Regions from separate parts of the Blautia sp. MB18-30 genome, predicted to be linked through region 1. Evidence: predicted binding sites of a transcription regulator. Region 1 holds the regulator's gene; each other region holds the start of a gene.
What was found. The regulator Rex, encoded in region 1, represses fermentation and respiration genes when NADH is low (regulators of the CRP and FNR family bind a similar motif). The targets are predictions, from matches to a motif close to ATTGTTAANTANTTAACAAT.

Region 1 (7,945 bases):
ATCTCCCAGTGTCTCCACACTGATAAATTCCTCTCCATCTCTTCCCATCAGGGTGACCTCGTCCCCGGCCTTCACCTCCGGGATATCTGTGACATCAACCATAAACTGATCCATGCAGACCCGTCCGAGGATCGGAGCTTTTTTGCCCCGGATCAGGACCCAGCCCTTATTGGAAAGCTGTCTCGGATAGCCATCTGCATAACCTACGGGGATCGTTGCCATTCTGGTAAAGCGTTCTGTAACAAACGTTCCTCCATAGCTTACCGCTGTTCCACGTTCCACATTTTTCACATAGGATACATGACTTTTCAGCTCCATTGCAGGTGTCAGCTTCACAATATCACGTTCTACCTCCTCTGACGGATAAATACCGTAAATGGTGATGCCGGCACGAACGACATTGAGATTTGCTTCCGGAACACGGATGATACCTGCACTGTTGGAGCAGTGACGTACCGGAATATGAACGCCTCTTTTTTCCAGAAGCTCTGCAAAACGGAGATAACGGTCCAGCTGCACCAGTGCAGGAGAACGGTCGGTCTCATCCGCCCTGGCAAAATGGGTAAACATTCCCTCGATCACCAGATTCGGGATTTTTGAGATTTTTTCGATCTTTACCGCATTTTCCGGAATATCCGCATATCCGATCCTTGTCATTCCCGTATCCAGAGCCAGATGAATATGTACATTTTTTCCAATGCGTGCACCTGCTTTTGCATATTCTGCCGCTGTATTAAGATCCGATATGGTGATCCGGATATCATTGGCTGCAAGTTCCTCATAATATTCCTCAAATACAAGGCCAAGGATCAGGACAGGCTTGGTGATCCCTGCATGCCGAAGCTCCAGTGCCTCCTCTGCAGTAGCTGTTGCAAATCCCCAGATATAATCATAGTCCTGGATCAGACGGGCAATAGCTCTAGCACCATGGCCATAACCGTCTGCCTTGATCACAGCGATGATCTTTGTCCCTTCTTTGACATTTTTATGCATTTCCTCAAAATTGTGGGCAATGGCATCCAGTGATACCAGTGCTTTTACTCTCTCGTATTTTTTCATAATCCCGACTCCTCTTCACCTATAGCTAATGCCTTGGGCAGATATTCTATGATATCTCCTGCCAGCATACTGCGCTTTCCTTTTTCAGCGGCTGCAAGATCGCCGCAAAGTCCGTGAAGATAAACACCTAACGCGGCCTTTAAAACCATGGGAGGCTGTTCCTCCGTTTTCAGATACATACATAACACTGCTGCCAGAATCCCGGAAAGCACATCTCCGCTTCCTGCAGTTGCCATTCCGGAATTACCGGAAAGATTCAGATACATCTGGCCTTTTTCATCTGCGATCAACGTACATGCATCCTTCAATACGCACACAGAGCCTGTTTCCGCAGCACATTTCAGCGCAGTATCTGCGATCTCATGCTGGATCTCCTGGATCGTTCTGCCACTGAGCCGGCTCATTTCTCCGATATGCGGTGTCAGGACTACATGCTCTCCCAGATACTGATACCACTGTGGATGTGCAGCCAGAAGGTTCAGGCCGTCCGCATCCAGGATCAGCGGCTTTTTCTCCCGGGCAGCCGCCGTGAGAAACCACTGTTCTCTCTCACGGCTGGCCACTGATGTTCCAAGTCCCGGTCCGATCACGATCACATCACACCAGGATAGAAGCTGTTCATTGGATTCCTGATCAAAGCGGCTGCAGACCATAGCCTCCGGAAGGAGTATCTGCAGTGGGATCCTGTTGGCTTCCACAGTCTGGATCTTCACCATTCCCGCACCGGCACGAAGTGCTGCACTGGCGCTTAAATAAGCGGCTCCGCACATTCCCTCACTTCCGGTCACAAAGAGCACTTTTCCGAAGGTACCCTTGTTTCCGCCGGGATCACGTTCCGGAAACAGCTTCAGATCTTTATTTTCCAGACAGGCGGCAGATGCAGTCACAGCTTCCTGCTCATAGATCCCGATATCGGCGGTAACGATCCTTCCTGCATACAGTCTTCCCGGATAAAAGCAAAGACCTCTTTTCCGGTAGGCAAATGTGACAGTCAGATCGGCGCTGAAGGCAATTCCCATTTCCAGGCCAGTATCTCCGTTCACTCCTGACGGGATGTCAACTGCGATCTTTTTGGCCCTCGCACTGTTCATCTCATGGATGATATCAGCATAATGCCCCTCGATCGGACGCGTCAGGCCTACCCCAAACACGGCATCTACTATAGTAGTATATTCACTCCACTGCGGGTTATTCACCTCCGGGACACGATAACCGGAAGCGATCTTATACTGAAGAGCTGTCTCTCTGGTCATTTTATCTTTGTTTCCGACCATATAAAACTCTACCCGGATCCCCTTCAGATGGAACAATCTGGCAACTGCGATACCGTCACCACCATTGTTTCCGCTTCCGCAGACTACCAGGATCCTTTCGTCCTTCTGGAGATACTTTTCTGTTTCCTCTACCACCTTCAGTGCCGCCCGCTCCATCAGAACCTCGGAGGGAACTCCGATCTCACGGATCGTTGTGGAGTCCAGATCCTTCATTTCTTTGCAGGTAACAAGCTTCTTCATTCTGTCTTCTGCCTCCCCTCTGTCATAGAGAAAGCTGCCGTTTCCGGCAGCTTAACAATTCTTACTTATCCACATGTTCCTGCCTGTATTTGCTGAGATTATAAGACAGTGTCATCAGACTCTCGGAAAGATGAACGTTCTCTACGATCACATCATCCGGTGTCTCAAGATCGAGATGTGCAAAATTCCAGATTGCCTTGATCCCGTTCTCTACCAGGATATCTGCCATTTCCTTGGCTTTATTCTTAGGAAGTGTCAGGATCGCGATCTCCACGTTATTCTCTCTCAGGAAAAACGGAAGCTCACTGAGCATCTGGATCTCAAGTCCACGGACTGCGATGCCCTCAAGCACAGGATTTACGTCAAAGATACCAACCAGCCTGAACCCGCGCTTCTCAAAATCCACATAATTGGCAAGTGCCTGTCCCAGATTACCGGCACCCAGGATGATCATCGGATGAACGGTATCCAGTCCCAGGATCTTACCGATCTCTGTATAAAGATAGTGTACATTATAGCCATACCCCTGCTGCCCAAAACCGCCAAAATTATTAAGATCCTGACGGATCTGAGAAGCTGTGGTATGCATCTTCTTACTTAATTCATTGGAAGAAATACGTTCTACATTATCTTCCATCAGCTCTCCTAAGTAGCGGTAATAGCGTGGCAGACGCTTAATCACCGCTTTCGAGATTTGTTTTGTCTCCACGATAGTTTTCCTCCTTACCTTACACTAGGTTAATTATAACGAATTGACATTTTCCTGTCAATTAAAGTTGTCTATTCTGTACAAATTTCTTTATATTTTTTCTAATAATTGATTTTTTCTTTGAAATCCCGGCAGTTTCCGTTATAATAGGTGGAGGATTTTTCCCTGTTCAGACATAAACAGGGGTGATTCTTTATACAGGAGGACAGTTTTTATGATTTTATCATGTCAGAATATATGCAAGGCCTTTGGCGAAAAAGTAATTTTAAATGATGCATCCTTTCACATTGAAGACCGTGAAAAGGCTGCTCTGATCGGATGCAACGGTGCAGGAAAGACCACACTGCTGCGGATCATCATGCAGGAGCTTTCTGCTGATTCCGGTACCGTGGTGCTTGCCCGGGATAAAAATATCGGCTATCTTGCCCAGTACCAGGATATCCACGGACATCATACCATCTACGAGGAGCTTCTTACCACCAAGCAGCACATCATCGATATGGAACGCCGTATCCGCAATATGGAACAGGAAATGAACACGGTGACCGGTGATGAGCTGAACCGTCTGATGGAAACCTATACCCGCCTGACCCATCAGTTTGAGCTGGAGAACGGATACGCTTACAAAAGTGAGCTGACCGGTGTCTTAAAGGGTCTCGGCTTCACAGAGGAAGATTATGACAAGCAGATTGAAACTCTTTCCGGCGGTCAGAAAACACGCGTGGCGCTGGGCAAGATGCTTCTTTCCAAGCCGGATATCCTGCTTCTGGATGAGCCAACCAATCACCTGGATATGGAAAGCATCTCCTGGCTGGAAACTTATCTTCTGAATTATCCGGGAGCTGTTTTTATCGTCTCCCATGACCGTTATTTTCTGGATAAGGTGGTCACCAAGGTCATTGAGATCGAAGCCGGACAGACCCGCGTATACAGCGGCAACTACTCTGCCTATGCTCTCAAGAAGGCTCAGCTTCGTGACGCACAGTACAAGGCATACTTAAATCAGCAGCGGGATATCAAGCATCAGGAAGCCGTTATCGCCAAGCTGAAATCCTTTAACCGTGAAAAATCCATCAAGCGTGCGGAAAGCCGTGAAAAAATGCTGGACCGTGTACAGAGGATCGAAAAGCCTCTTGAGCTCCAGGACCGGATGCGTATCTCGCTGGAACCACGGGTGTTAAGCGGAAACGATGTGCTCCACGTGGAAGCGCTTTCCAAGGCCTTTCCGGGACAGACCCTGTTCTCCGATATCTCCTTTGATATCAAACGCGGCGAGCGTGTGGCACTGATCGGAAACAACGGAACCGGAAAGACCACCATGCTAAAGATCATCAACGGTCTTATTGAGGCAGATGCCGGCAAATTTTCCCTTGGTTCCAAGGTGCAGATCGGTTATTACGATCAGGAACATCATGTTCTGCATATGGACAAGACAATTTTTCAGGAGATCTCCGATACTTATCCGACTCTCACAGAGACCGAGATCCGAAATATGCTTGCCGCATTTCTCTTTACCGGAGATGATGTTTTCAAGGAGATCTCCGCACTTTCCGGTGGAGAAAGAGGCCGTGTTTCCCTTGCAAAGCTGATGCTTTCCGAAGCCAACTTCCTGATCCTTGACGAGCCTACCAACCATCTGGATATTGCCTCCAAGGAGATCCTGGAGGAAGCACTGGTCAGCTACACCGGTACAGTCCTTTATGTATCCCATGACCGTTACTTTATCAATCAGACTGCGACCAGGATCATGGAGCTGACAAACCAGGCAGTGGTAAATTACATCGGTGATTATGATTACTATCTGGAAAAGAAGGAGGAGCTGACCAGTACCTATGCACCGGGAAGCACTTCTCCGGAGGCACCTACCGAAGAAAAATCGATTTCCGAGAACAAGCTTTCCTGGCAGCAGATGAAGGAAGAACAGGCAAAGAAACGAAAACGGGAAGCCGAGCTGAAAAAAGTCGAAGCCCGTATCGAAGAGCTGGAAACAAGAGACAGCGAGATCGACGAAACCATGGTCCTTCCGGATGTCTGCACCAATGTAGCGGAATGTACAAAGCTGAGCCGCGAAAAAGCAGCCATCGCTGAAGAACTGGAAGAGCTTTATGAAAAATGGGAAGAGCTGGCCTGACGGTCAGCTCTTTTTTATCCCCTTATGTTTTTATGGAAGCAGCATACCGAGATGCTGTTCAAAGCATACACCATCGTTACGGTCTGTTCCTTCCTCCACCGCATCCCGGATCGATGCCGAGATAAAATCCACGGCCAGCTCTGCACAGGTTTTCATGGAATATCTTTTTACCAGCCCTGCACTGAGCACGGATGCAAAAAGATCTCCTGTCCCGGAATAGCTTCCGCCGGATTTCTCTGCAAATACCCAGGAGCTGTTTCCGTTTTCCAGGACAAGATTTCCCATTTTCAGAGGCTGCCCCTCCTCCCTGTGATCCACTCCGGTGATCACAACGGCAGGAAGTGAAAATTTCCGGGCAAGTCCGCACCCGATCTCCCGGATCTCTTCCATCCGCCGGGCCTCTGATGCCTTTTGCAGTTCCTTCCAGATCTCCTCCATTTTTTCTTTTCCGTAGAGAAGAAGGAGGGCTTCCGTAAGGTTCGGTGTGATCACATAGGAACGACGTGTCAGTTCGCAGAACCGGCTGCGGAGTTCTTCTGTATAGATCGGATAAACCGCGCCGTCATCCCCCATCACTGGATCTGTAAGGATCAGAGTATCCTTCCCTGCAAACGCATCCATAAATTTCAGGATCCTGTCTGCCTGCTTATCGTCAGAAAGAAATCCTGTATAGATCCCATCCGGGAAAAATCCTCTTTTTTTCCACTGCTCCATATATGGTTCCATATGCTCTGTGAAATCCTCACAGAAATAACTTTCATAACCGGTCTGGTTGCTTAAAACAGCGGTGGGAAGTGGACACGCCTGGACTCCCATCACCGAGATCACCGGGATCGCTGCTGTCAGTGAACATTTCCCCAGCCCGGAAAGATCATTGATCACTGCTATTTTTTTCATGGTAATTCTCCAGTCTTGAGTTTTTTTCTGTAATATTATAGAATGAACTGTCAGGTTTACGCAATCATTTTTGGAAGGAAATCATCATACTTATGTTAAATATATCTGCAGAACACAAAAAAGAACACCTTTATCTGGAGGTTTACCACTATTATCGGAAGCTGATCCTGGAAGGCCGTCTCCTTCCCGGAAGCAAAATGCCCTCCCTCCGCAAATGCGCCCAGGAGCTGAAGCTGAGCCGTACCACCATCGAAAATGCCTATCTTCTGCTGGCAGCAGACGGCTATATCATCGCCAGGGCACAGAGCGGCTATTATGTCACCGGCATTGCTTCCAAGCAGCATCTGCTTACCCCCGAAAAACAGGATAAGGATATCACGCCCTGCCTTTATGATTTTGCCTCTTCCGGTGTTGACCGGGAAAGCTTCCGTTTTGATCTGTGGCAGCGTTACATCAAAAGCGCCCTCCGCCAGGGCGACCGTATGCTTTCTTATGGCGAACCCCAGGGTGAAAGCGATTTCCGGGAGGTTCTCGCAGACTATATCCGGGAACGCAGAAATGTGATCTGCTCCCCGGATGACATTGTAGTAGGGGCCGGTCTCCAGCCCCTTCTCCAGATCCTCTGCCCTCTGATCCATGAACGGAAAACCGTTTCGTTCCCCACACCGTCCTTCACCACATGCAGCACCATCTTTCAGGATTACGGCTTTGATGTCCATTACCGGGACAAAAGCTGCGATGTGATCTATGTTTCTCCTGCTCACATGACGAAATGGGGCGAGATCATGCCGGTAAAACGACGCCTGGAGCTGATCCGTCATGCGGAGATCGATGACCATCTGATCATTGAGGATGATTTCGAAAACGAATTTGTTTATTTCCAGAAACCGACGCCTTCACTTTTCGGTCTTGCAGGTGGTGAAAACGTTGTCTATATCGGTTCCTTTTCCAGGCTGCTGCTGCCCTCCATCCGTGTCAGCTTCATGGTATTGCCACGCTCTCTCCGGGAAAAATATACAAAAAAAGCAGCCTTTTATAATCAGACTGCTTCCAAGGCAGAACAGATCGCACTCTGCCAGTTTATCCGCGACGGGCATCTGGCTTCCCAGACAAGAAAGCTCCGCCGCCTTTATTCCCAGAAGCTGAAGGCTCTTTCCCAGGCTGTCCGGGAAACCTTCGGCCAGGACTGCCAGATCCAAACAGGAGCCGCAGGAACCAGCCTTGCCCTTACTCTCCCCTGTTCTCTCACAGGCAGTGAACTGACAGACAGAGCCCGGAACCATGGTCTGGGACTGGAGGTTCTCAGAGAAAACGGAGCCGAGGTCACCTTGGTCCTCTCCTGCTCCTCCATTCCATCCAAGGATTTTCTGCCTGCCTGTCAGCTTCTGAAGGAGGTTACCGGCTCCTAATCTCTCCGGTTATCGATCATGTAGAGCAGGGCATTTACAATGCACGCAGCGATGTTGCTTCCACCCTTGCGTCCTTTTGCCACAATATAAGGCACATCTGCGTGCATGATCAGCTCCTTGGACTGCACAACATTCACAAAGCCTACCGGCACACCGATGATCAGCTCAGGAGAAAGCTTTCCGTTCTCAATAAGCTCATAAAGACGTACCAGTGCGGTAGGTGCGT
Region 2 (7,945 bases), on a different contig from region 1:
ATAAACTGTGAAGCAGTTATCCAGTTATCCGGTGCAGAGCTGTGTAGAGAATGCAGATTGTGGATATCCGCCTGACAAAGCTATTATTTTGTGTGCATAAGCCAGATAAATCCGAAGGCCGGGATCTCTACAGCCTGTGCGTCTCTCTGAACTCCTGTGAGAAGATCTGTGTAGGTACCGTCCTGTTCGTTGATCCAGGCTACCTTATCCTGGTCGCTGAAGTTGTAGATGCAGATCAGCTTTTCTTCAGAAGTTTCTCTTACCAGGGCAAGGAGAGCTTTTTCCCAGGTTTCCAGTGTATGTGCAGAAACTTCAGGTGCAAATACCGGATGGCTGGCACGGATGGATTCCAGCTGCTCAAGGCTGTTGAAAATGCGTCCCTGGATCGTTTCGGCATCGGCTCTGTTCCGGGCAAGTGCCCAGTTGAAACGTCCATTGTGGAGCCAGCGAGGATCAGCTGCTTTGGAAATGTCGGCTTTATAGGTGTAGTCATTCAGCTGTCCGACCTCGTCACCGCTTCGAAGTACCGGAATTCCGGGGAGGGAAAGAAGCAATGCATGAAGTGCTACGTCATAGCGGATTCCCCGGCTGACACCCTCCATATTTCCTTCATAATCAAAACGCTCGATTCCTGCAAGAGATGCGGTTGTTCCGCAGAGCTCCGATTCCTCGGTTTCCGGATTTACATAAATTTCACCCCGGGCAAAGGAGTCAGGGAAAATACCTGCCAGGAATTCATTCAGATAATCTCTGTGAGGCCCTTCTGTGATAAAGCTTCCTTTCAGGAAATCATAGTCCAGATTCCAGCGTACCGTGTTGCGGTTACGGAGGTAATTCTGGAATACCGGTGCCTGCGGAAGGTCTGCAGCTCTGTCGATTCCCCGGCGGAGAAGGGCAGTGTCCTTTGTGGCAACGGTATGCCAGAGATCGGACATCAGCTGTGTGCTGTTTACAATGTGAAGTTCCGGCATATCGGAAGTTCCGCCGAATGCAGCAGCCTCTGCAGGTGGGCGGTCTGTTTCGCCAAGGAGAAGAATTCCGGGGCATACGATCTCACACACCATTCGGGTCATACGCAGCAGAGAGTGAAGCTTCCAGAGATTTTCTTCCGGTATCATCGGAAGGACACCAAGGCTGAATATAGAAGCACCTTCATTTGCAAGCTCCAGGATCTGAAGAAGCATTGCATTGAAATAAGCCGGAGTCTGGAGCACACATGGCGCACCGGACTGTGGGTCATCCACAGAAAGACTTAACGGGATCTCAAGAGCCAGGCGGATACCTGCTTTCCTACAGTTAGCTGCAAGTGTGTACAGATCTTCGGAGGTTCCGATCTCCGGGATAATGCGAAGGGAGCAATTGGAGGTTGCCTGGAAAAGATCTGTCAGGTACAGAGTGTCTGCATTACATTCGCTGATATAGTCCAGTTTATTAGATAGACCGGAAAGAGTATCTGCGAAGTCAGCAGGATTTACAGCCATTCCGGTGAAAGTAGTCTTACGGAACCAGTCAGGATCTGCAGCGCAGTTCTGGTCGGCTTCCTTCATGGAAAGAGGACGCTCACGGTAGATTTCTTTCATCTTTTTTGTGAGGCTTGAGAATGTGCCGGTAACTTCCGGGTGATCGCGGAACAGTTCGCAGTAAAGCCATTTCAGATCATTGTAGTAGTATTTCAGACGTTTCTCGTAGAGGGCATCGTAAGCTGTGTCCTCCTTGGAAGTTTCGACTTTCAGAGGCTCAATCTTGGAAGTAGTAACTTTCGCCGGTTCAGTCTTTGAGGTCTCAACCTTGATCGGCTCGGTCTTGGAAGTCTCGACTTTGATCGGCTCAGTCTTGGAAGTCTCAACCTTGATCGGCTCAGTCTTGGAAGTCTCGACCTTGATCGGTTCGGTCTTGGAAGTCTCGACCTTGATCGGCTCAGTCTTGGAAGTCTCGACCTTGATCGGCTCGGTCTTGGAAGTCTCGACTTTGATCGGCTCGGTCTTGGAAGTCTCGACTTTGATCGGTTCAGTTTTGGAAGTTTCGACTTTAAGCGTTTCCTTCTTTACGGTTTCAAGTTTTTTCACTTCGGCTTTAGCATTTTCAACAGATTTGGCAGCATTGGAACTGGTGCCGGCAGCAGAGGTATTTTTTTTCAGCTGCTTTTCTTTTTTTGCCTGCATGGCAGCTTTCTTTTTCTGGAGTCTTTTTGTTGACATATAGAGTTCCTCCTTAGATAAAATGATATTTTCGGTATAAAAATGTAAACTCTCTCACCGGAGAGAGAAACAGAGCTACAGCTTATGAAAAACAGGACGGCGGTTTTTAAATACAGCATAATAGGAAAAACCACATTCACGGAGAACATCAGCCGCCTTGTCAAAAGCATAGCCGATCTTATCCGGAGTATGGGCATCTGCACCGATGGTGATGATCTCACCGCCAAGCTCACGGTAACGTCGGATAATATTGACACAGGGATTCGGTTCACCAAGCCCGTAGTGATAACCGCCTGTGTTCAGCTCGATTCCCACATTTTTGCGGATCAATGTCCGCAGGATCTCGTCCAGGATCTCCTTATATCGTCCGTAAGAATACTGACGGTTCTGATTTGGACCATAACGTACTACATAGTCGATATGTCCGTACACATCCATCTCGTCAAAAGCAGCGATATTTTCCAGGATGGATTCAAAATATTCCATGTAGCATGCGGATTCCTTACGGCCCTCAAAATAAGAAGGATAATAAGGATCGTATCCGTGCACCACATGGGAGGAACCAATAACGAAATCAAAGGGAACTTCTTTCAGAAGATCGGAAAAAGATTCTGCAAGCTGAGGCTGAAGTCCAAGCTCGATCCCGAAGTTAACCTGGATCTGGTCTTTAAAAGCATCCGCAAGACTCTCAAGTTTCTGGCGGTATGCAGGGATGTTCAGGGAAAAATCAAGATTTTCCGGAGTATCGGGATAATCCGGATCAAAATGTTCAGTAAAACAGATTCCCGTGAGACCCTGGTCTGCGGCAGTCTGGATCATTTCTTCCATCGGTGTATCGGAATCTGCGGAAAAAGAGGAGTGCATATGGCAGTCCCATAAAATTTTCTGGTCCATTTTGTACCTCCATATTCAAGCCTTTATATTCTGTGACAATGATCGTATCTGCCTGCTATGAATCCGGGAAAGTCAAACTCCCAGCGGGAATATAGATATCCGTTTTGGGAATCAGCAGGACAGAACTTTCTATCAGAGAATTATAGCACATTTTTCAGAAATTTTCTTAATATTTATTTTAATGTTCTTTTTTATAAATAGCTCTTGAATTTTTGTTTGGAATTAGGTACAATATGAAACAGGTTGATGTTTCTTTAACAAAGGAACGATTTAAATCACCATTCAATTCATAGGAGGAATTTATCATGGCAGTAAAAGTTGCAATTAATGGTTTTGGACGTATCGGTCGTCTTGCATTCCGTCAGATGTTTGGAGCAGAAGGATTTGAGATCGTAGCAATCAACGATCTTACATCTCCTAAGATGCTTGCTCACTTATTAAAATATGATTCTACACAGGGAAGATATGCTCTTGCTGATAAAGTAACAGCAGGCGAGGATTCCATCACAGTAGACGGAAAAGAGATCAAAATCTATGCTAAGGCTAACGCTGCAGAGCTTCCATGGGGAGAGATCGGTGTAGACGTAGTTCTTGAGTGCACAGGTTTCTACACATCCAAAGACAAAGCTCAGGCTCATATCGATGCAGGTGCTAAGCACGTAGTTATTTCCGCTCCGGCTGGAAACGACCTTAAGACAATCGTTTACAACGTAAACCATCAGGGTCTTACAAACGAGGACAAGATCATCTCCGCAGCTTCCTGTACAACAAACTGCCTTGCACCAATGGCTAAGGCTCTTAACGATCTTGCACCGATCAAATCCGGTATCATGTGCACAATCCACGCTTACACAGGCGATCAGATGACACTTGACGGACCGCAGAGAAAAGGCGATCTGAGAAGATCCCGTGCAGCTGCAGTTAACATCGTTCCGAACAGCACAGGTGCTGCTAAAGCTATCGGACTTGTTATCCCAGAGCTTAACGGCAAACTTATCGGTTCTGCACAGCGTGTACCTACCCCAACAGGTTCTACAACAATCCTTACAGCAGTAGTTGAAGGAAACGTTACTAAAGAGCAGATCAACGCAGCTATGAAAGCAGCTTCCAATGAGTCCTTCGGATACAACGAGGATGAGATCGTATCCAGCGATATCGTTGGTATGAGATTTGGTTCCCTCTTCGATGCTACTCAGACAATGGTACTTCCACTTGAGAATGGCACAACAGAGGTTCAGGTAGTTTCCTGGTATGACAACGAGAACTCCTACACAAGCCAGATGGTTCGTACAATCAAGCACTTCGGAAAACTTCTGAACGCTTAATTTTCTGCGAACGGGTGTAGAAGAATAGACTCAGAAAGGGTCCGGTCTGAAGAGGACCGGGCCCTTTTTTTCCAAAAGACCAAACAAAAAAATGTCTGAGGAATGACTGTTAACAGAGCGGACAACAATACCGCTCGCCCTTATTCATCTGCTTTTGCAGAAATAAAAGTTAAGGAGATATAGAGATGCTGAACAAAAAAAGTGTTGACGATATCAATGTAAAAGGACAGAAAGTACTTGTAAGATGCGACTTCAATGTTCCGCTTCAGGATGGAAAGATCACAGATGAGAACCGTCTTGTAGCTGCTCTTCCTACAATCAAGAAACTGATCGCAGACGGCGGAAAGGTTATCCTTTGCTCCCACCTTGGAAAACCGAAGGGAGAGCCGAAACCGGAGCTTTCTCTTGCACCTGTAGCAGTTCGTCTTTCTGAGCTTCTTGGCCAGGAAGTAAAATTTGCAGCAGATCCTGAGGTAGTAGGACCGAACGCAAAAGCTGCTGTAGCAGAGATGAAAGATGGCGATGTAGTTCTTCTTGAGAACACACGTTATCGTGCAGAAGAGACAAAGAACGAAGACAAGTTCAGCGAAGATCTTGCTTCCCTCTGTGATGTATTTGTAAATGATGCATTCGGAACTGCTCACAGAGCTCACTGCTCTAACGTAGGTGTTACCAAATATGTAAAAACAGCAGTTGTAGGATATCTGATGCAGAAAGAGATCGATTTCCTTGGAAACGCTGTAAACAATCCGGAGAGACCATTCGTAGCAATTCTTGGCGGTGCTAAGGTTTCCAGCAAGATCTCTGTAATCAACAACCTTCTTGACAAGGTAGATACACTGATCATCGGTGGTGGTATGTCCTATACATTCTCCAAGGCTATGGGCGGACATATCGGAACATCCCTCTGCGAGGATGATTACCTTCAGTATGCTCTTGACATGATGAAGAAAGCAGAGGAGAAGGGCGTGAAGCTTCTTCTTCCTGTAGATAACAGAATCGGTGATAACTTCTCCAATGACTGCAATATCCAGGTTGTAAAACGTGGTGAGATTCCGGACGGATGGGAAGGAATGGATATCGGACCGGAGACTGAGAAGCTTTTTGCAGACGCTGTAAAAGATGCCAAGACTGTTGTATGGAACGGACCGATGGGATGCTTCGAGATGCCGAACTTCGCTCATGGTACAGAAGCAGTTGCCAAAGCTCTTGCTGAGACAGATGCAACAACCATCATCGGTGGTGGTGATTCCGCAGCAGCTGTAAATATCCTTGGATATGGCGACAAGATGACACACATCTCCACAGGTGGCGGTGCTTCTCTTGAGTTCCTTGAGGGCAAAGAGCTTCCGGGCGTAGCAGCAGCTAACGATAAAGACTGATAAAAAATAAAGTGTTCCAAGAACACAAAAAAGGAGATAAAAACAATGGCAAGAAAGAAAATTATTGCTGGAAACTGGAAAATGAACATGACACCAAGCGAGGCTGTAAAGCTTGTTGAGACTTTAAAACCGCTTGTTGTTAACGATGAAGTTGACGTAGTATTCTGCGTACCGGCTATCGACATCATCCCTGTTGTTGAGGCAGCTAAAGGTTCTAACATCCAGGTTGGTGCTGAGAACATGTACTTCGAGGAGAAAGGCGCTTACACAGGTGAGATCGCTCCGGCTATGCTCGTAGATGCAGGCGTTAAGTACGTTGTACTTGGACACTCCGAGAGAAGAGAGTACTTCGGTGAGACAAACGAGGACGTTAACAAAAAAATGCTCAAAGCTTTCGAGCATGGCATCACACCGATCATGTGCTGTGGTGAGACACTTACTCAGAGAGAGCAGGGCGTAACAATGGACTTCATCCGTCAGCAGGTTAAGGTTGGATTCCAGGGTGTTACAGCTGATCAGGCTAAGACAGCAGTTATCGCTTACGAGCCGATCTGGGCTATCGGAACAGGTAAGACAGCTACAACAGAGCAGGCTCAGGAAGTTTGCGCTGATATCCGTAAATGCATCGCTGAGATCTATGATGATGCTACAGCAGCAGAGATCCGTATCCAGTACGGCGGATCTGTAAACGCTGCAACAGCTCCTGACTTATTCGCTCAGGCTGACATCGATGGCGGTCTTGTAGGCGGCGCTTCCCTGAAACCAGATTTCGGAAAGATCGTAAACTACAAATAAGATTCACTTAAAAAGGGGCTTCGGCCCCTTTTTTTATATCTTTAAAAAAAAAAACCAGAAAAACTCTCCCTGACACGGATAGCACAGCCAACAAAAAAGCTGCATCTGATCACAGTCAGAGAGAGTTTTTCTTATCTTCAGAGTAAGGATTGTTTTTCTCTGAAGCTTTTTCTGTATGTTCGTTCCTTTCGTCAGGCTCGGGAACGTGTTCCACAATGTCCTCGATCTTGCAGTGGAGAATGGAACACAGCCTGTCTATGGTATAAATTTCAACATTTTTATTTTTTCGAAGTCTGTCCAGAAGTGAACGGGTGATCTGGTAATGTTCATAAAGATCATACTGAGTGATTCCACGCTCCTTCATCGTGACCCAAAATCTGTCATATTTTATCATATATATATCCTGTCCGATTCATCCTTGAATTAATCTTATTATGAAGGTAAAATTGGAATCACAACAGTGTCCTTATATCGACACTACAGAAAGGAGAAGCAATGAGGAAGTTTTTTAAAATCTTAATTTCAGTGGTGATCACACTGTATTTTTCAGCTACCATGTTCTACTGCTTTGTGGCAGGAACACCGGATGACGGAAAAGGGGCAGTGATCTATATGATGTCAGCAGCAGGCCTGTCGATACTGTTTCCGGCTTTTACCTGCGGCTGCATTCATTACATCCTTTATCTCAGAAAAAAAATGGATGAAAGGAGCAAATGATCAGGATTTATGGTATGATAACAATAAATATCTGGCAGGGTATGTCGTTTCAGAAAACGGTTATCTGATAACGGCAGAAACGCATCAGATGGCTGTGCTGTGATGCAGCCGTTACGTATTATAATAGAAAGAAAGCCTGCAGCTGTGCGTAAGACGCTTATATGATCATTTGCGGAGGATTTTATGGGGAATATTCTGGATTATCTTGACTGGAGAGGAGATCTTACCTTTGAGCAGTCACCCTTTAATGAAGTTGACAATCTGATACTGGCGTGTTTTTCCTATCTTGATCTGGATGAGATGGCAGAAGTAAAAAACGGAAATACTCTTTCTGTAGAAGAACTCTTTGCGGCTTTTTCCAGACAGGAAATGAAGAAGGATCTGAAAGCAGAAAGTGCATTTCTGCAGAATACACCGGTGCTCCTTGAAAAAATGGCCTGTGCGGAGAGATTCCGGAAATGTACAGTAGGGGGCTTTGTCAATGAAATCATTTCCAGTCAGGCTCAGCAGTTTGCGGCAGTGACTATAGGACTGGATGATGGAACCACATATATTTCATTTCGTGGAACCGATGATACCATTGTGGGATGGAAGGAGGATTTTAACTTAAGCAACGGAGTTGTTCCTTCGCACA
Region 3 (7,945 bases), on a different contig from region 1:
GGTCCTTCATATCCAGGACATCGGTACGGAGGATCGGTTTCGGCATCTCGTCACGTGGATCTCTGGCAGGTTTTTCCAGTTCCTTTACGATATCACGTAAGGTTGGCTCTCCAATCTCCAGCTCCTTTGCCAGTTTTCCGTAATCGCGGATCTGCCCGGAAATACCGGTAAGCTTACGCTCTGCCACATCTTCCGGTGTGTAGCCCAGCTTTTCCAGGAGTTTTTTTGCTGCGTCATAGCTTTCCGGATGGACACTGGTTGCGTCCAGAGGATTTTTGCCTCCTGTGATCCGTGTGAAACCTGCACACTGCTCAAAGGCTTTCGGACCAAGCTTGGCAACCTTAAGAAGCTCTCTTCTTGTCTGGAAACGGCCGTTTTCCTCACGGTAGGCTACAATATTCTTTGCGATGGCCTTGCTGATTCCGGAAATATACTCCAGAAGGGATGCAGACGCAGTATTCAGATCCACTCCGACCTTGTTTACACAATCTTCCACAACGCCGTTAAGGGCTTCTCCCAGCTTTTTCTGGTTCATATCATGCTGATACTGACCGACACCGATGGATTTCGGATCAATCTTTACAAGCTCTGCAAGCGGATCCTGTACACGTCTTGCGATGGATGCGGCGCTTCTCTGTCCAACATCGAAATTCGGGAATTCTTCCGTAGCAAGCTTGCTTGCGGAATATACAGAAGCACCTGCCTCGTTGGTGATAACATACTGGACCTTTTCAGGGATTTCCTTAAGAAGCTCCACGATGATCTGCTCGGATTCTCTGGATGCCGTTCCGTTTCCTACAGAGATCAGTGTCACATGATATTTGCTGATAAGCTTTTTCAGGGTTTCCTTTGCGGCACGAATCTTGGTCTCATTGGTTGGTGCTGTGGGATAAATAACTGTGGTATCCAGAACCTTTCCGGTAGGATCTACCACTGCCAGCTTGCATCCGGTACGGAAGGCAGGGTCCCAGCCAAGAACTACCTGTCCTGCAATTGGAGGCTGCATGAGAAGCTGCTCCAGATTTTTGCCAAAGACATGGATGGCACCGTCCTCTGCTGCCTCTGTAAGGGCGCTTCGGATTTCACGCTCAATAGCCGGTCCGATGAGACGTTTATAGCTGTCCTCAATGGCTTCTTTCAGAACAGGTGTAGTGTATAGATTATCGCGGACGATCACCTGTTTTTCAAGATAACGGATGATTTCTTCCTCAGGTGCAAGGATCTTCACAGTAAGGAATTTCTCTTTCTCACCACGGTTCAGAGCAAGGACACGATGACCTGCAAGCTTTTTCACCGGCTCCTCAAAGTCATAATACATCTCGTATACAGACTGCTCCTTCTCATCTCTTGCGGTAGAACATATAGTTCCCTTATCCATTGTTCTCTTACGGATACTGATACGATAATCTGCTTCATCAGAAATGTGTTCTGCAATGATATCTCTGGCACCGCTGATGGCCTCTTCCACAGTTTTGACTTCTTTTTCCTCAGAAAGAAATGCTTTTGCCTCTTCTTCAAGAGGTTTCTTCGTCATCTGGAGAAGGATGATGTCGGCCAGAGGTCCCAGACCTTTTTCCCTGGCGATGATGGCACGTGTACGGCGCTTCGGGCGGTACGGACGGTAAAGATCCTCTACCACAACGAGTGTCTGCGCTGCCTCGATCTGTTTCTTCAGCTCCGGAGTCAGCTTGCCCTGCTCCTCGATGCTGCCCAGAACCTGAGCCTTTTTATCCTCAAGATTTCTTAAATAAGTAAGTCTCTCATTAAGATTACGAAGCTGTTCATCGTTCAGTGTACCGGTTGCTTCCTTACGGTATCTGGAAATAAAAGGAATGGTGCAGCCTTCATCGATCAGCTTAACCGCTGCCTCGACCTGCCATTTCTCAACGTTCAATTCTCTGGTAATTACCTGAATAATATCCATTTTTATCTTTCTCCCGTTGTTTCAAATTTGCCTGAGGCTGCTTTTTCCTCTTTACACAGCTTCTGACATTTATCAAAGATCAATCTGTGCGATCACGTCCTTCAGAGCATTGGCGCTCGCATGAAGCTTCTCTGTCTCCTCCTCGGTCAGCGGAACACGAACGATACGTTTTACACCTTCCGGTCCGATAGAAGCCATGGTACTAAGACATACGTCTTCAACACCGTACTCTCCGTGAAGCATGGTTGATACACTGACTATTGTATCAGATGCTGCAAGAAGAAGCGAGCAAAGTCTGCAAACAGATACGGCTACCGCATAAAATGTAGCACCCTTCTTGGCGATCACAGTTGATCCTGAAGTATGAACATACTCCAGAACCTCTTCTCTGTCAAGTGGCTGCAGATCTTTCTGATCCTCATGAACGATCTTGTCAAACTCATCAAGGGTCGCACCTGCAACAAAGGCTCTGGACCACGGTACAAAGGAAGTATCTCCATGCTCTCCGAATACATAGGCGTGGATGTTTTTCTCAGATACACCGTAGTGCTGAGAAAGTCTGCAGCGGAGACGGGCCGTATCCAGGGCGGTTCCGGAACCAAGGATCTGATTTTCCGGCAGTCCGGAAAGCTTTGCAAATGCATAAGTCATAATATCACATGGATTACTTACGATAATATAAAGCGCTTTGGGAGCCACCTTTACGATCTCCGGAGTAATACTCTTCATAATGTTGACGTTGGTCTGTGTCAGCTCGATGCGAGTCTGTCCCGGTTTTCTGGCAATACCGGAAGTGATGATCACAATGTCAGAATCTACAGCATCCGGGTAATCTCCTGCCACGATGGAGATCGGCTCACGGAAACTGGTTCCCTGCTCAATATCCATAACCTCACCTTCAGCCTTATCTTTGTTAATATCGATCAGAACAATCTCTGATGCAATACTCCTCTGTGATAAGGTATAAGCGATAGTTGCTCCTACACTTCCTGCTCCGATGATCGTAATTTTACTGCTCATATTTGTTCTCCTTTCAGCGTTGTTTGTCATTTTAATAACAACTTTAATTACACACATTCAAACATAACATAAAACATTGCCCTGTGCAATAAAAATTTTATTGTATTTCTCAGGTTAATTCCCGCTAATTTGTATTTCAAATTATTTAAACCGATTATATTTTCTGATATTTTCCATATTATTCTGTATACATTCCTGTTATTTTTTTATCGATTTATAGAAGCAATTTCAGAAACCTAGCAAAAAACCTCTGAACTTCAAAAAAAATCAAGAAGTCCAGAGGTTTCTTTCACCTCTTATTATTGGCTTAGATTCAGATGTTTATAGCTGCTCCAACGTTCACCCGGTTAATTCTTTGCCTGGGCAAGGGCTTTTTGTGCAGCGTCCAGGATCCCTTCGGAAGAATATGTGGCTCCGCTGACAGTATCGATTCCATCCGCCGACTGGTTTGCCATGATCTGAGAATAGATCGTGCTCCATGCAGGATCAAAAAATTCCGGTGTATCCTGATTTGTCTGCTCAATGGATACGATCTGGCCTCCTGAGATCGTAATTGTCAGATATGTTTTTCCTCCATATCCAAAAGCCGAGCCTGTATACGTTCCATCTCTGTACATTCCCACCGGTTCCGGTGCTTCCGTTGGCTCCGGTGTTGCATCCGGCTCATCTGTCCCTGGTGTTGGAGTTACATTGGGTTTTTCAGGAACCGGCGTCACATCCGGGTCGTCCGGCTCCGGCGTCGGGGTTGCTGCCGGCGTCTCTGTTGGCTTCGGTGTGGCTGTTGGTTTCGGCGTTGCCGTAGGTTTCGGTGTGGCTGTTGGCTTTGGTGTCGGTTTCTTTGTCGGAGTTGGTGTCGGTTTCTTTCCATACTCCGGATTGATCGCTTCTTTAAGAGCTTTTTTTACAGCGTTGAGAATTCCGTTGGAGGAATAGGTTGCTCCGCTGACTGCATCAATATCATCCACAGAATCTGTACCGATGATCTGTTCTTCCAGCACGCTCCATGCTTTTTCAAAAAACTGCTTTGTGTCCGTATTTTCCTGTTTCAGAGCTTTGATCACTCCATCCTTGATGGTCACAATTACTTTCACGTCTCCATTGAAGCCCTTTGCCGAAGCTGTATATTTACCATCCAGATATTTTTTCGGACTGTCCGGATCTTCCGGTTCCTTTGTAGGAGATGGTTTTTTGGATGGTTTTTTTGTAGGTGACGGAGCTGATGTCGGAGTTGGTAAAGCAGTTGCTGCAGGTGTAGGGGTGACCTGCTGGCTGTTTCCATCTGCCGCTGCCTGGGAGAGGGCATTCTGAACTGCCTGGATGATTCCGTTGGAGGAATAGGTTGCTCCACTTACTGCATCTACATTCGGTGTATTTCCGGCGATCATCCTGCTGATCACACCCTGAGCTGACGCAAAATACGACGCAGTTTCTCCAGATGCCTCCAGAATATCTATGGCCGCAATCTTTCCACCGCTGATTGTTACTCTCACGCGGATCGTCCCGCCAAATCCGGTTCCGCTTCCTTCATACGTACCGTCCTTATATCCATCTGCCGGAACGCTTGCTACCGGTGTCTGCGTGGTTCCCTGTCCTGCGGCGCCGGCATTGCTTTTTGCAGATTCGGAAACCGTTCTTGTACCTGAGCTTTTTTTCGCTGCTGTTTTTTTTGAACTTTTTTTCGATGAGCTTTTCTTTTTTGTTGTACTGTTTTTCTCAGCTGTGCTGTCAGAAACAGTATTTTCTTTTTCATACCCGAAATATTTTTCCAGCTCTGAAGCGGACATTACGGTCGTCTCTGCCTGCCCGACTGCTTCTGTCTCTCCATCAGAGCCCTTCGCCTTTATGCCTGAAAACACAAGCGCCGCAATCACAGCAGCTGCAGGGACCAGCTTGGTCCAGGGTATCTTCGGAGTATTTTTTTCCTCCTGCTTTTTATCTTTCAGATCTTTTTCCATGCTTCCTTACTCTCTCCTCTTTTCTTGCGGCCTCTGTCAGACATTGCTCTTCAGAAATCAGCAGACCTCTGCCGCAGACATTGCTCTATGTCTGCGGCAGAGGCTTCTGGATATCTGTGCTCACATTCGGTTCAACAGTGAAATTATTTAACTGTTACCACAAATTTCTTTGTAATTCCGTTGCATTTCACTGTGATCGTTGCTTTACCTTTTTTGATTCCCTTTACAACACCCTTGCTGTTTACAGCTACAACTTTTTTATTGCTGCTTGTATATGTAACCTTGCCTGCAGGTGTTGCTTTGGATCTGATGGTTGTTGTTTTACCTTTTTTGATCGTTGCAGAAGATTTTACAAGACTGAATGCAGGATTCTTGACAACTACTTTGCAGGTTGTCTTCAGGGCTCCTGCCTTTGCTGTAATCGTAATGGTTCCTGCTTTGATTCCTTTTACAACACCTGTTTTACTGTTTACGGTTGCAACCTTTGTGTTGCTGCTTGTGTATTTTACAGTTGCAGATGGTGTTGCAGTTGCTTTTACAGTTGCTGTTTTTCCTTTGTAGATCGTTACGGAAGCCTTTGCAAACTTGATTGTAGAAGCTTTTACTGTTACCTTGCAGGTTGCTGTGGTATTTCCTACCTTTGCTGTGATAACTGCTGTTCCGGCTTTTACGCCTTTAACAACACCCTTGCTGCTTACCGTTGCAACCTTTGTGTTGCCGGACTCAAATGTCACTGTTGCATCGCTGTCATTTGTTGTTGCCTTAAGAGTCGTTGTTTTTCCTGTATATACAGCTGCTGTCTTATCAAGTGTAACTGTTACCTTCTGAAGCTCTTTCTCTGCTCCCTGAAGATGTTCAAGTGCTTCATTTACCTCAGCCTGACTTGCATCTGTTTTTGTAAGAATGTCTTCTGCTTCCTGAAGCTCACCGGCAAAGGACTTCCAGGTTGCAATTGTGTAATCTGCCTCTGCCAGAGCCTTTGCAGCTTCCACTTCTGTTTTAAGACTTGTAAAATCAGTTGGCTCCATTGTAGGATTTACGATATTCTCTGCAGTTGCCTGGAAGCTGTAGGTATAGTCATTATATCCAAGAGCATACACTGTCAGTTTCCAGTATCCTGTTCCGTCTGTTCCTCCCGGAAGCTTGCAGCGTGCAGATTTTGTAAGTCCAAGCTGGATTCCCATTGCTTTATGCATCCAGTTATCTGCGGCAAACTTGGTTCCATAAGAAGCGAGGCATTTTGTATATGTGGAATCATCTCCATAATAATCCCAGCGTACAGCCTGCATATTTGCACCAAGATCACCATAATTTCCATTGAGATCCACACGGAGGAATTCGCCGTAGCTTCCGCTTGCTGCTTTTACACTCGGCTTGATCTCTGTTGCTGTTTTTAACGCCTGATCCTTGATACCGGAAGCTGTTCCGTCTGATTTTCTTGCTGTAAATGTAAAGCCGTCACCATTTTTCTCCGCATATTTCAGACCATTTGTCTGTGCATTTACGTCTGCCACAAGGCCTTTATAATACTGGAGATTGTTTTCACTGTATCCTCCGGAGAGCACAGCTCCATCCTGTACAACATTATACTTTTTGCAAAAATCTGCAAAATCTGCGGTCTTAACTGCTACCGGGACATATTTCAGACCATATATCTCATAATGATCCATCGTATAGGTTTTTCCATCTTCTGTTGTTATACTGCCTCTGTTCCATTTTACCTTGGAACCGTCTGTAAGATAAAGTGTGCTTCCTTTATCCTCCCAGTAGGATACGTCGAATCTGGTTCCGTCTTCAGCAATGATCGTAGCTTCTGTCTGATAGCTTCCTCTGTGAAGTCCATGATTTGCAGTCGCTCTTGTTACTGTATCAAAAGCTCCTGTATCAAACTCACTATGTGAATCCTTCTCTTCTGAAGAGCTTGTATCTCCAGCTGCATATACGCCTTCTGCTGCCCAGTACTCACCCCAGGTAAGTCCTGCATATACGTACTGATACTCGCCTGTCAGCTGGTCAGAATCGGAAAATGCTTCCGCCACTTCATCGCCTTCTGTGAAATTCTCTTCCCCTGTAGAGAACGGGTCTGCTTCCTCTGCTGTATCTTCCTGCTGGATATCCTCTGTCTCGTCTGCAGCAGCTTCTGGCACTGCTGCATCCTCTGCTGCTTCTTCTGTTATGTCTGCAGCATCCTCTATAGCTTCTTCTGCTACAGCTTCAGTATCCTCTGCCGTTTCCTCTGTACTAAAATCCTCCGTATCTCCTGCCTCTGCCTCGGAAACCACGGCTGCATCAAGATCAGATGCCATTACAGCGGTCGGAAAGGTTGTTGCTGCCACTGCAAGACTTAAAATGCATGGAGCTGTTTTTTTCAATAGATTCCACTTCTGCATTGCTTATTCCTCCTAAAAATATGATATATTTATAGAACCCTTTCCAGGTTTACTATCGCAAGTACTGCGGATATGAGCATTCCCCTCTGCCAAACAATCATAAACCGGATCGCCGGGAGATCAGCTTCACTCTGCAATATTCTCCACACTGTAGGAATCCGCAAGCAGGCTGAACCGCTCTTTCATCCCCTCAGTGAGATATACATGATGGTCTTCATCCACAAAAAGTCCGTCTGCACCGTAAGCTTTCAACAGCTGTGTCCCTTTTTCCACCCCCAGCACAAAACATGCTGTGGAAAGCGCATCTGCCTCCAGACCTGAGTCACAGACTACCGTTACCCCGGTCACTCCGCTTTCTGCCGGATAGCCGGTAGACGGGTCCATAATGTGGTGATACCTTACAGCATTTTCGATAAAATATTTCTCATAATCTCCAGATGTGGAAAGAAATTCTGTACCATTTAAGGCAACCACACCAAGATAGTCATCCTCATTTTCAGCTCTGGGATCTGTCACTGCCACATTCCAGGAAGAACCATCCGGCTTGCTTCCGTAGGTCATGACACTGCTTCCTCCCAGATTCATAAGTGCTGCTATTACATCCTTCTTTGTTTCCAGTTCTTTAAGGATCCGGTCACAGCCAATACCCTTTCCCG
Region 4 (7,945 bases), on a different contig from region 1:
CTATCCGTTTTCTGCTGAACGGGAATGTATCTCAGGGAAGCGGAAGGTTTAAAACATACAGGGAAATGCCCTGGGGAGAGGTTTATCTCCGTCAGTTTGATGGCAGGTGCATCAAACGCCTGGCTTTCACATACGGAAACAGACTTAAGGATTTCAAGGAAATTATGGAACACATCCATGCGGTTCCCGTGGATCATGGAGATATTGCATACCAGGTGGAGATCTTTCCAGGATATGTAGTTCAGATGATCCTCTGGGAGGGCGATGATGAGTTCCCGCCGTCCTCACAGATCTTGTTTTCTGATAATTTTCCGGTTTCCTTTGCGGCTGAGGATATGGCCGTTATGGGAGACGTTATCATTGGGTCTTTAAAGGCATTTCTGAAATGTCTTTAAAAATAAAAAATAGTTAAGAACAGGATGGGACCTGTTTTTATAGAAATGCAGTTTTAAGGGATTAAAAACTGTAAAAATACCTAAAGGGAGGTAACATTATGGGATTTAAAAGTGACATCGAAATTGCACAGGAGTGCGAAATGCTTCCAATCACACAGATTGCAGAGAAGGCAGGTATTGATGACAAATATCTGGAGCAGTACGGAAAGTACAAAGCAAAAATTGATTACAATCTGTTAAAAGAGAGTGACAAGAAAGATGGTAAGCTGATCCTCGTAACAGCTATCAACCCAACACCAGCAGGAGAGGGAAAAACAACAACAACCGTTGGTCTTGCAGATGCAATGCAGAAAATGGGCAAAAAAGTGATGGTTGCTCTTCGTGAGCCATCCCTCGGACCGGTATTCGGTGTAAAAGGTGGTGCAGCAGGCGGCGGTTATGCACAGGTAGTTCCGATGGAGGATATCAACCTTCACTTTACCGGTGACTTCCATGCGATCGGTGCGGCAAACAACCTTCTTGCAGCAATGATCGACAACCATATCTTCCAGGGTAATGACCTGAACATTGACCCGAGAAAGATCACATGGAGACGTTGCGTGGACATGAACGACCGTCAGCTTCGTAATGTAGTAGATGGTCTTGGCGGAAGAACAAACGGTATGCCACGTGAAGACGGATACGACATTACAGTTGCATCTGAGATCATGGCAGTTCTCTGTCTTGCAAGCGACATCAAAGACCTGAAAGAGAGACTTTCCAGAATTATCATCGGATATACCTATGGTAAAGTTTCCGAGCAGAAACCGGTAACAGCTGGTGATCTTCATGCAGAGGGTGCTATGACAGCACTTCTGAAAGATGCCCTGAAACCAAACCTTGTACAGACACTGGAGCATGTTCCGGCAATCGTTCACGGTGGACCATTCGCAAACATCGCTCATGGATGTAACTCCGTAACAGCTACCAAGATGGCTATGAAACTTGCAGATTATGCTATCACAGAGGCTGGATTCGGTGCAGACCTTGGTGCTGAGAAATTCCTTGACATCAAGTGCCGTATGGCAGGCCTTCATCCAAGCGCAGTTGTTATCGTAGCTACTGTTCGTGCACTGAAATACAACGGTGGTGTTCCGAAGGCAGATCTGAACAACGAGAACCTTGAGGCTCTTGAGAAAGGTCTTCCAAACCTTCTGAAACATGTAAGCAATATCAAGAATGTATACAAACTTCCATGTGTAGTTGCTATCAATGCATTCCCGACCGATACCAAGGCAGAGCTTGACCTGGTTGAGGCAAAATGTAAAGAGCTTGGCGTTAACGTTGCACTTTCCGAGGTATGGACAAAAGGCGGCGAAGGCGGCATGAAGCTTGCTGAGGAAGTGATCCGTCTTGTTGAGGAGCCGAATGACTTCACATATGCTTATGAGCTTGAGGGATCTATCGAGGATAAACTGAATAACATCGTACAGAAAGTTTACGGTGGTAAGAAAGTTGTTCTTACAGCAAATGCTCAGAAACAGGCAAAACAGCTGGAAGCTCTTGGATTTGGCAACTGCCCGATCTGTGTAGCTAAGACACAGTACAGTCTGACAGATGATCAGACAAAACTTGGCGCACCGACAGACTTTGAGGTAACAGTACGTAACCTGAAGATTTCCGCAGGTGCAGGATTTATCGTTGCCCTGACAGGTGAGATCATGACTATGCCAGGTCTCCCGAAAGTTCCGGCAGCAACCAAGATCGATGTAGATGAGACAGGTAAGATCACAGGCCTCTTCTAATCGGAACATAAGATCAAAAACTACCGGAGGGGGCTTTTTATAAAAGCCCCCAATGGGCTCTAAAGAGTGCTAAAATAAGAATATAAGGAGGAGAGTCCTATGGGATTTTCTACCAGTACATGTACTGAATTTGTTGAGGTATTAAGCTCCAAGGCACCGGTTCCTGGCGGCGGCGGCGCTTCTGCTCTTGTAGGTGCGGTTGGTACAGCTCTTGGAAACATGGTTGGAAGCCTTACTGTTGGCAAGAAAAAATATGCAGATGTTGAGGACGAGATGTGGGAGCTGAAAAAGAAATGTGATCAGCTTCAGAAAGATTTCCTTCATCTGATCGAGAGAGACGCAGAAGTATTTGAGCCTCTTTCCAAAGCTTACGGAATGCCAAGAGAGACAGAGGAAGAAAAAGCAGAGAAAGCCCGCGTTATGGAGGCTGCTCTGAAAGAAGCCTGCTCTGTTCCGATGGAGATCATGGAGAAATGCTGTGAGGCCATTGAACTTATCGTTGAGTTCGGCGCAAAAGGTTCCAAGCTTGCGATCAGTGATGCTGGCGTAGGTGCTGCATTCTGCAAAGCTGCTCTTAAGGGAGCAAGCCTGAATGTATACATCAATACAAAGTCTATGGCAGATCGTGCGTATGCAGAGGAATTAAACAAAAAAGCAGACGCTATGCTTGAGAAATATACAAAGATCGCAGACGAGACATTTGACAGTGTTCTCGGAAGACTGAAATAGGAGGAACCAGACAAATGGCAAAGCAGTTATTAGGTAAAGAAGTAACAGCAGCTCTTAACGAGAAGATCAAAGCTAACGTTGCAGAGCTTCAGGCAAAAGGTGTAAATCCTACACTTTGCATTATCCGTGTTGGTGAGAATCCAAGCGATATTTCCTATGAGAGAGGAGCAACCAAACGTTGCGAGACTCTTGGGGTTGCATGTGAGAAGATTCTTCTTCCGGAGGACGTTTCCCAGGATGAGCTTCTTGCAACTATCGATAAAGTAAACAAAGATGACAAGATCCACGGCGTTCTTCTGTTCCGTCCGCTTCCGAAACATCTGGATCAGACAGTGATCGAGAATGCTCTTGCAGCAGAAAAAGACGTTGACTGTATGACAGATCTTTCCATGTCCGGTGTATTCACAGGCAAAAAGATCGGATTCCCGCCATGTACACCACAGGCATGCATGGAGATCCTGGATCATTACGGAATCGACTGCACAGGCAAAAAAGCTGTTGTGATCGGAAGAAGCCTTGTAGTTGGTAAACCAGCTGCAATGATGCTTGTTAAGAAAAATGCGACAGTTACCATCTGCCACACAAGAACCGTTGATATGCCATCCGTTGCAAAAGAGGCTGATATTGTTATCGTTGCAGCTGGCCGTGCTGGTGTTGTTGGGGCTGACTATGTCAGAGAGGGACAGACAATCATCGATGTTGGTATCAATGTAAACGCTGAGGGTAAACTTTGCGGTGATGTTGATTATGCGGCAGTTGAGCCGATCGTTGATGCGATTACACCGGTTCCTGGCGGAGTTGGAAGTGTTACAACTTCTGTTCTTGTAGGTCATGTAGTTGAAGCTGCAATGAGAAAAGCGCAGTAATAGCAGTAATAAAGGATTGATTATTTATATATGTACAGATTCCGAAATTGTTTTTGTTTACGGATGATGGTGCTTGCAGGCGTTCTGGTGTTCGGAACGCCTGCAGGTGTTTTGGCAGAGGATGTGGATCATTCCATGGAAGGGCAGATTTCGAAGCCGCAGTCATCCGGAGAGAGTGATACAGATAGTTTTGTGGATGATTCCACAGATAATACTTATGGATATTATACGATCATGGGGTGTACCACAGTGGATGTGGAGGATATGGTGGCGCAGTATGAGGCGCAGAATGTGGAGTATCCTTCGGATGTCCTGACAGAGGGTGGTGCACCGGATATTGATACGTTTTGCACGATTGTGATAGAGGAAGCGGATGCGGAGGGCGTCCGTGGAGAGGTTGTTTTTGAGCAGGCCATGCTTGAGACCGGATGGCTTCAGTTTGGTGGGGATGCCAGTGCGGTGCAGTTTAATTTTTCGGGGCTGGGAACTACCGGTGGTGGTGTTGCCGGTAATTCTTTTCCTGATGTAAGGACGGGGATCCGGGCGCAGGTGCAGCATCTGAAGGCTTATGCTTCTTCGGAGGAGCTGAACCAGGCTTGTGTGGATAACCGTTTTCAGTATGTGACTCGGGAGAGTGCACCTTATGTGGAATGGCTTGGGATTCAGGAGAATCCTTACGGCGGTGGTTGGGCCGCCGGGAGAAGTTATGGATATAAGCTTAGGAGTCTTCTGGCGGAGCTGAAGGGGGAGGAGTATACCTGGCCGGAGAGTACGGAGACGGTGGAGAAGTAGTGGTGGTGGCGAACGGGACGGTAGTGGCAGATGGGACGGCCCGGAAGGGAGTGCGGTTCTGTCCGCGGCCGGGCTTCGTCGGCGGCTAGATCTAAGGCGCCGGGATTCTGCTAAAACCATTTTCCAAAAGCCAGAACTCGCGGCTTTTTGCCGCTCAGACAGCTGGCTTTTGAAAAATAACGCAGAAGTCCCGCCGCCTAAGATCCAGCACACCTCCTGCAGAGTCGTCCGCAGACAGAACCGCACTCCCTTCCGGGCCTGTGCGTTGGTTGGGGTAAGTTGTCTGGCTAAACGATAGGATGTGGATGAGGGATGGAGGCGGGCTTTGCCCTGTCCTGGTTGATAAAATAATGGAGATGCAACCTTGAAGATTAAAGATCTAGGTTGCATCTCCGTTTTTTATTCAATCAAATTGAAATATTGGGGGAATTATATAGTGGAATATTTTGAGGTAGTTAGTTCAACTCCAGGTTTTCCAGTTCCTGTGAGGGGAGTTTTGGTTCTGAGCTGTCTACGTATTTTTTGAGGGCTTTGGAGGTTTTTGCGAAGCCGGCGTTGGTTCCGGCGCCTCCGATGCAGCCTCCGGGGCAGGCCATTCCTTCGATCATGCAGTTTTTGATCTTGCCGGCTTTTGCCAGAGTGAGGACTTTTTTGCATTCGGCAAGGCTTTCTGCGTGTTCGATGTGGACTGGTACATCGGGATAGTATTCCTTCAGACAGTTTTCGATGGCTCCGGCTACGCCGCCTGCAATGGCGTAGCCTCGTCCTGCTGCGGTTGCGGCCTGGGTTTCTTCCGGGAGCTCTTCGCAGGTGGATGGGGTGATGCTTTTGGCGTCGAACAGGCCCCAGAGTTCCTCGAAGGTGATCACGAAGTCTACATCACTTCTTACGGAATGTCGCATGGCTTCCAGTTTTTTGGAGGCGCATGGTCCGATGAAGACTACTTTTGCGCTGGGGTGTTCTTTTTTTACAATGCGGGCAGTTGCCACCATCGGGGTCAGCTCCTGGGAGATGTTGTCGATCATAGCCGGGAAGTATTTCTTTGCCATGACGGACCAGGACGGGCAGCAGGAAGTGAGGAGGAACGGGAGGTTGCCGGTGGCTACTTCTTTGGCGTAGTGGTGTGCCTCAGAGATGCAGCCGATGTCTGCGCCCAGTGCTACCTCGTAAATGTTTGAGAAGCCCAGCTGTTTAAGGGCGGAGCGGAATTTGCCTGGGGTGACGTCTTCGCCGAACTGATTGATATAAGCAGGTGCAACTTCTGCAATGATCTCAGTTCCTTCACGGAGGGCGTGGGAGAGCTGGAAGATCTGGGATTTATCGGAGATGGCTCCGAATGGGCAGCTGACCATACACATACCACAGGATACGCATTTGTCCTGGTTGATGGAAGCTCTTCCCTGTTCATCACTTTCGATGGCTTTTACACCGCAGGCGCGTTCACATGGACGTTCTTTATGGGCGATGGCATCGTAAGGACAGACTGCTTTGCATCTTCCGCAGTGGATGCATTTATCCTGGTCGATAAAGGATTTGCCGTCTACCATGGAGATGGCGCCTTTGGGGCAGGTGAGCATACAGGGATGGGCAACACAGCCACGGCACATGTTGCTGACTTCATATTTGTTGGATTCGCATGCGGAACATGCGGATGGGATCACCTGCATAAGAGGTGGCTCGTAATATTTCTCATCAATGTTGCTGGCTTTTACGCCGTCAGTCAGATGGACAGAGCGGTTCTCCGGACGGAGAGAAAGGCCCATGGCCAGGCGGACACGTTCGCTTGCAACAGCTCTTTCGCGGTAGATACTTTCACGGTATTTCGCACGTTCTTCTACGATGTTGTAGGGAATGGATTCAATATCGTGGATCAGGGATTCGTCCGTGGATTCAAATCCGATCTTCGCAATTTCTGTAAAAATCTTTCTTCGGATCTGTTTAACTGGTGTGTCGAGATTTCGCATAGAGTTTCTCCTTTTCAAAATAAGATTAATAAAATGTTTTCCACGCACTTTTCTTTCATATTAAAGTAAATGAGAAATAAAATCAATAACAGGAATGTTTTTTACCGGGAACATAAAGTAAATTTGTTCCTTTATTATCATAACTGTTAAAAATTGAACATTTTTTGGAGAAAATAGACACAAAACCAGTAAGCCATTGTAAACTTTTCAATATATTCTGAAAAAACCGAAAAAAGCACTTGTGGAAAATGACGATATAAGTTATAATTAAAAGCACAAAAATAGTGCAAAATAATGGTTTGCATAAACGCGCGGCACTGACAAAGTGTTAGAGTATCAACCTGTAATGGGAGCAGGCTGATCAAGTGGAAAATCTATGAGAAACAAGGAGGGAACCGAATGTTAGACCAGACGTATTACAAGAAAACGGATGAGATCATCGAGCACTACGGTCGGAAAGCTGCATCACTGATTCCGATCATGCAGGATATCCAGGCTGAGTATCGTTATCTCCCGGGAGAGCTTCTTACTTATGTTGCGGAACAGATTGGTGTAAAAGAAGCGAAGGCGTACAGCGTAGCCACTTTCTATGAGAATTTTTCCTTTGAACCGAAAGGCAAGTACATTATTAAGGTATGTGATGGTACTGCCTGTCATGTACGTAAGTCCATGCCTGTTAAGGAAGCCATGCTGAAAGAGCTTGGACTGACCCATAAGAAACATACAACGGATGATATGCTTTTTACAGTTGAGACTGTTTCCTGTCTGGGTGCATGTGGACTGGCACCGACACTGACTGTAAATGATGAAGTTCACCCGAAAATGACTCCTGAGAAGGCTGTTGAGCTTTTAAATGAATTGAGAGGTGAGAGCGTATGAGTATAACCAGTATGGAAGATCTGAAAAACAAACAGGCTGAGGTTAAGAAGAATCTTGATGGCTATACCTGCCGTGTTCTCGTCTGTTCCGGTACCGGATGTATCGCTTCCGGTGCTCAGAAGATTTACGAAGAAATGTCAAGACTCTGTGAAGGTATCGAGGGTGTTGCGGTTGAGATGCAGAAGGATGTTCCTCATGTAGGTATCGTTAAGACCGGATGCCAGGGATTATGTGAACTTGGACCTCTTATGAGAATTGAGCCATATGATTATCAGTATGTTCATGTTCAGGTAGATGACTGCCGCGAGATCGTAGAGAAAACCGTGATCTGCGGACTGCCGGTTGACCGTCTGTTCTATCGTCATAATGATGAGGCCTGTCCACATCCAAGCGATATTCCGTTCCTGAACCAGCAGACAAGGATCGTTCTTGAGAACTGTGGTAAGATCGATGCAGAGTCTATTGATGAATATATTTCCGTAGGTGGATTTTCCGCTATGGCGAAGGCTTTCTTTGAGATGACCCCGCAGGGCGTT

Region 2: gap (type I glyceraldehyde-3-phosphate dehydrogenase) is a predicted target of Rex. The motif match lies at 3,335-3,354, and genes of this name have one in related genera.
Region 3: NCY57_RS10150 (L-lactate dehydrogenase) is a predicted target of Rex. The motif match lies at 2,967-2,986, and genes of this name have one in related genera.
Region 4: NCY57_RS05425 (4Fe-4S dicluster domain-containing protein) is a predicted target of Rex. The motif match lies at 6,673-6,692, and genes of this name have one in related genera.

Annotation. Positions count from the first base shown of each region.
Region 1 covers NZ_JAMOYY010000020.1:39,987-47,931, forward strand. The annotation lists gene alr (alanine racemase) at 1-1,059, opposite strand, end outside; gene NCY57_RS10620 (NAD(P)H-hydrate dehydratase) at 1,056-2,573, opposite strand; gene NCY57_RS10625 (redox-sensing transcriptional repressor Rex) at 2,635-3,282, opposite strand; gene NCY57_RS10630 (ABC-F family ATP-binding cassette domain-containing protein) at 3,497-5,413, shown strand; gene NCY57_RS10635 (pyridoxamine kinase) at 5,444-6,310, opposite strand; gene pdxR (MocR-like pyridoxine biosynthesis transcription factor PdxR) at 6,403-7,719, shown strand; gene NCY57_RS10645 (precorrin-8X methylmutase) at 7,716-7,945, opposite strand, start outside.
Region 2 covers NZ_JAMOYY010000005.1:22,107-30,051, reverse strand. The annotation lists gene NCY57_RS03500 (hypothetical protein) at 84-2,198, opposite strand; gene NCY57_RS03495 (histidinol-phosphatase HisJ family protein) at 2,274-3,092, opposite strand; gene gap (type I glyceraldehyde-3-phosphate dehydrogenase) at 3,398-4,417, shown strand; gene NCY57_RS03485 (phosphoglycerate kinase) at 4,603-5,799, shown strand; gene tpiA (triose-phosphate isomerase) at 5,845-6,594, shown strand; gene NCY57_RS03475 (helix-turn-helix domain-containing protein) at 6,710-6,988, opposite strand; gene NCY57_RS03470 (hypothetical protein) at 7,090-7,311, shown strand; gene NCY57_RS03465 (Mbeg1-like protein) at 7,495-7,945, shown strand, end outside.
Region 3 covers NZ_JAMOYY010000019.1:3,688-11,632, reverse strand. The annotation lists gene NCY57_RS10155 (Tex family protein) at 1-1,924, opposite strand, end outside; gene NCY57_RS10150 (L-lactate dehydrogenase) at 1,997-2,944, opposite strand; gene NCY57_RS10145 (FMN-binding protein) at 3,292-4,899, opposite strand; gene NCY57_RS10140 (penicillin-binding Tp47 domain C-containing protein) at 5,043-7,289, opposite strand; gene NCY57_RS10135 (FAD:protein FMN transferase) at 7,416-7,945, opposite strand, start outside.
Region 4 covers NZ_JAMOYY010000008.1:28,563-36,507, forward strand. The annotation lists gene NCY57_RS05400 (DUF3786 domain-containing protein) at 1-395, shown strand, start outside; gene NCY57_RS05405 (formate--tetrahydrofolate ligase) at 494-2,179, shown strand; gene NCY57_RS05410 (cyclodeaminase/cyclohydrolase family protein) at 2,279-2,908, shown strand; gene NCY57_RS05415 (bifunctional 5,10-methylenetetrahydrofolate dehydrogenase/5,10-methenyltetrahydrofolate cyclohydrolase) at 2,923-3,774, shown strand; gene NCY57_RS05420 (glucosaminidase domain-containing protein) at 3,805-4,566, shown strand; gene NCY57_RS05425 (4Fe-4S dicluster domain-containing protein) at 5,022-6,530, opposite strand; gene NCY57_RS05430 (complex I 24 kDa subunit family protein) at 6,930-7,409, shown strand; gene NCY57_RS05435 (NADH-quinone oxidoreductase subunit NuoF) at 7,406-7,945, shown strand, end outside.